2 regions of the Streptomyces sp. NPDC036813 genome follow, and region 1 is predicted to be linked to the other one. Evidence: riboswitches for the same ligand, from Rfam matches in the RefSeq annotation. Region 1 holds a riboswitch; the other holds the start of a gene.
What was found. A riboswitch is a leader RNA that binds a small molecule or an ion and turns the genes downstream of it on or off. The one in region 1 is predicted to bind S-adenosylmethionine.
Positions count from the first base shown of each region.

Region 2: it holds a riboswitch for S-adenosylmethionine, as region 1 does, so the genes downstream of both, thrC (threonine synthase) here and ACZ67Q_RS10530 (aminotransferase class V-fold PLP-dependent enzyme) in region 1, are expected to answer to the same signal.

Region 1 is NZ_JBVJPV010000004.1:112,448-114,644, forward strand. Features, by position in the region: gene trpD (anthranilate phosphoribosyltransferase) at 1-574, shown strand, start outside; SAM riboswitch class IV at 650-766, shown strand; gene ACZ67Q_RS10530 (aminotransferase class V-fold PLP-dependent enzyme) at 907-2,197, shown strand, end outside.
Region 2 is NZ_JBVJPV010000011.1:174,521-176,717, forward strand. Features, by position in the region: gene thrC (threonine synthase) at 1-1,087, opposite strand, end outside; SAM riboswitch class I at 1,106-1,247, opposite strand; gene ACZ67Q_RS23330 (glucosyl-3-phosphoglycerate synthase) at 1,415-2,197, shown strand, end outside.

The DNA.
Region 1 (2,197 bases):
CTTCGCGGTGAAGTTCCACCCGGCGCTGCGTCATGTGGCCGCCGCCCGCGGCCAGTTGGGCATCCGCACCACCTTCAACGTGCTGGGTCCGCTGACCAACCCGGCGAAGGTGCGGGCGCAGGCCGTCGGCGTCGCCGACGCGAAGATGGCGCCCATCGTGGCCGGCGTCTTCGCGGAGCGCGGCAACTCCTCCCTGGTCTTCCGGGGCGACGACGGCCTGGACGAGCTGACGATCACCGCCACGTCCCGGGTCTGGATCGTCCGCGACGGCAAGGTCACCGAGGAGACCTTCGACCCGCGGGAGGTCGGCATCGACCTTGCCCCCGTGGAGGCCCTGCGCGGCGCCGACGCGTCCTACAACGCCGAGGTGGCCCGGCGCCTGCTGGACGGCGAGCAGGGCCCCGTCCGGGACGCCGTCGTGCTCAACTCGGCGGCCGCGCTGGTCGCCCTGGCGCCGACCGACGCACCCCTGACGGAACAGATCCGCACCGCCATGGCGAAGGCGGCCCACTCCATCGACTCCGGGTCGGCCAAGCGCACGCTGGAGCGCTGGGTGGCGGCCAGCAACTCCTAGCGTCGACTGAGACGCGTCCCGCGATCCGGACTCGGGTTGCGGGACGCCGATCACTTCCGTTACGTTCCTTGACCAGGTCATGAGTGACAGTCATGAGGCCCCGGCCGACTGTCCGGCAACCCTCCGTCCGTGGCGGGGTGCCCCGGGTGAAGACCAGGCCGCAGTCAGCAAGGTCTGCGGCAAGCGCGGACCCCTCGCGAACCCAGGGGTCCTGGTCGTCGAGGAGTCTTCCGTGAGCAAGCGAATGCGATAGGGCCGCCGAGCCCCGCCTCCGCACACCCTTCTTCGTATCTTTCCCGCGCCTTCTCGCGCGTCCTCACGGGAGTTCCGCCATGTCTGTCTCCACCGCTGCCTCCGACCGTTCCGTTTGTGCCCCGCTGCCCGTTCTGGGCCGGGATGTCACCGTCCCGCTCGTCACCGGCGGCGAGGTCACCTACGCCGCCCTCGACTACGCCGCCAGCGCCCCCGCCCTGCAGCGGGTCTGGGACGACGTGGCCGCGTACGCGCCGTACTACGGCAGCGTGCACCGCGGTGCCGGCTACCTCTCCCAGCTGTCCACCGACCTGTTCGAGAACGCCCGGAACACGGTCGCGGAGTTCCTCGGCTGCCGCGAGGGCGACCAGGTCGTCTTCACCCGCTCCACCACGGACTCGCTCAACCTGCTGGCCCGGGCGATCCCGGCCGACTGCCAGGTCTTCGTCTTCGAGACCGAGCACCACGCCTCGCTGCTGCCCTGGCAGCACGCCAAGGTCACCTACCTCAACGCCCCGCGCACCCCGCAGCAGGCCGTCGAGACCCTGGAGCGCGCCCTCGCCGGCCGCACCGAGTCGATCGAAGGGGGCCACGGCCCGGCCCTGGTCTGCGTCACCGGTGCCTCCAACGTCACCGGCGAGCTGTGGCCGGTGCGCGAGCTGGCGGCCGCCGCGCACGCCCACGGTGCGCGGATCGTCCTGGACGCCGCCCAGCTGGCGCCGCACCACCCGGTGAGCGTGCGCGACCTCGACGTCGACTGGGTCGCCTTCTCCGGCCACAAGCTGTACGCCCCCTTCGGCTCCGGCGTCCTCGCCGGGCGCGCCGACTGGCTCCAGGCCGCCGACCCCTACCTCGCGGGCGGCGGTGCCAGCCGCAAGGTCGCCCGGCGCGAGGACGGGGGAGTGGACGTGGAGTGGCACGACAGCGCCGCCCGTCATGAGGCCGGCTCCCCGAACGTGATCGGCGCCTACTCCATCGCCTCCGCCTGCAAGGCGCTGACCGAGGCCGGCTGGGACACCCTGGTCGCGCGCGAGCAGCACCTGATCGCCACGGTCCGCGAGGGCCTGGCCGACGTGCCGGAGGTGCGGATCCTCTCCCTCTTCGGCGACGACGCCCCCCGGGTCGGTGTGATCTCGTTCGTCGTCGAGGGCTGGAACAGCTCCCACTTCGCCGCGGCCCTGTCCGCCGAGTACGGCATCGGCGTCCGCGACGGCCTCTTCTGCGCCCACCCCTTGGTGCGCACCCTGCTCGGCAGCGACCCCCAGACCCAGGGCGAGTGCGGCGCCCCCGAGGCGGCCCCCGGCGAGAAGTCCCTCAACGCCATCCGTGTGAGCTTCGGCGCGGGCACGCCCGACGAGCACGTCGAGCGCT
Region 2 (2,197 bases), on a different contig from region 1:
CCGCGAAGATGCCCTCCGTGCGGGCCAGCAGCTTGATCGCGTCGACGACCTGCTCGTCGGTGACGTCCTCCACCGCGCCGCCCGTGCGGCGCGCGATGTCCAGGACGTACGGGCCGTCGGCCGGGTTGCCGATCGCCAGCGACTTGGCGATGGTGTTCGGCTTCTGCGGGCGCACCACGTCGTGCCCGGCCTTGAAGGCCGTGGACACCGGCGAGCAGCCCTCGGCCTGCGCACCGAAGATCTTGTACGGCTTGTCCTCGACCAGGCCGAGCTTGATCAGCTCCTGCAGGCCCTTGTCGACCTTGGTGAGCTGCGAGCCGGAGGCGATCGGGATGACGAGCTGGTCGGGCAGCTGCCAGCCGAGCTGCTCGCAGATCTCGTACGCCAGGGTCTTGGAGCCCTCGGCGTAGTACGGCCGCAGGTTGACGTTGACGAAGCCCCAGCCCTCGCCGGCCGGGTCGCCGATCAGCTCGGAGCAGAAGCGGTTCACGTCGTCGTAGTTGCCCTCGATGCCGACGAGGTCGCCGCCGTAGATCGCGGCCATGACGATCTTGCCCTGCTCCAGGTCGTGCGGGATGAACACGCAGGAGCGGAAGCCGGCCCGTGCGGCGGCGGCGCCGACGGCGCCGGCCAGGTTGCCGGTGGAGGAGCAGGACAGGGTGGTGAAGCCGAAGGCGCGCGCCGCCTCCAGGGCCTGCGCGACGACGCGGTCCTTGAAGGAGTGGGTCGGGTTGCCGGAGTCGTCCTTGACGTACAGACCGCCGGTCACGCCGAGCTCGGCGGCGAGGTGGTCGGCCTTGACGAGCTTGGTCCAGCCCGGGTTGATGTTCGGCTTGTCGGCCACGTCCGCGGGGACGGGCAGCAGTGGTGCGTAGCGCCAGATGTTCGCGGGTCCCGCCTCGATGCGCTTGCGGAGTTCCTCGGTGTCGTAGGCCGAGAAGTCATAGGCGATCTCGAGCGGGCCGAAACATTCCTCGCACGCGAAGACCGGGCCCAGCGGGACGCGGTGACCGCATTCGCGGCAGCTCAGGGCCGCGGCGGGACCGAGGTCGACGGTGGAGGTGCTGGTAACTGTCTGCGCAGCCATGTGAGGCGAGGCCCTTTCTCCTCATCTTCCTCACGACGCATCTCGCCGTGAGACGGAATTGGCACCTTCCCCGGCCGGGAGCCTCGCCTGAACGAGTCCGGAGTCAGGGTGGTTGCCGGGGCTTCACCGGGCCGTGTCCCTCTGCCCCTCTGGATGAGCGGTATTCGGTTGTGAACGCGGCCGACCCCCGACATGCGATGGTCATCAGCGTTGTTCAAGACTGTAACCGAAGGCCAGGACAGTTGAGATAGTCGTCCGAACCGCGAGATGGATCACCCTTCACCCGGTGCGAGCCGGTGTGATCACGACAGTGAGGAGCCGCAGACCGTGCTTGAAGAAGTCGAGCGCTGGCTGACCACCCGCTCCTGGTCCGTGACCGATCGACCGCTGCACCAGGTCCTGGCCGCCAAGCGCGCCACGGGGCAGACGGTCTCCGTCGTGCTGCCCGCCCTCAACGAGGAGGAGACGGTCGGCGACATCGTCGCGATCGTCCGGCACGACCTCATGCAGCAGGTCCCGCTGGTCGACGAGGTGGTCGTGGTCGACTCGGGCTCCACCGACCGTACCGCCGAGGTGGCCGCGGCGGCGGGCGCCCGGGTCGTCCACCGCGACGAGATCCTGCCGCGCATACCCGCCGTCCCCGGCAAGGGCGAGGTGCTGTGGCGCTCCCTGCTGGTCACGAGCGGCGACATCGTCTGTTTCGTGGACGCGGATCTGAAGGAGTTCTCCTCCGACTTCGTCACGGGCATCGTCGGCCCGCTCCTCACCGACCCCGAGGTGCAGCTGGTCAAGGCGATGTACGACCGCCCGCTGGCCGGCGCCGCGGGCCAGGGCGGGCGGGTCACCGAACTGATGGCCCGCCCGCTGCTGAACATGCACTGGCCGCAGCTGGCCGGCTTCGTCCAGCCGCTCGGCGGCGAGTACGCGGCCCGCCGCTCCCTGCTGGAACAGCTGCCCTTCCCCGTCGGCTACGGCGTGGAGCTGGGCATGCTGGTCGACGCGCTGCACCTGGTCGGTCTTGACGCCCTGGCCCAGGTCGACGTCGGTGTGCGCATCCACCGCCACCAGGACGGCCAGGCCCTCGGCCGGATGGCCGCGGCGATCTACCGC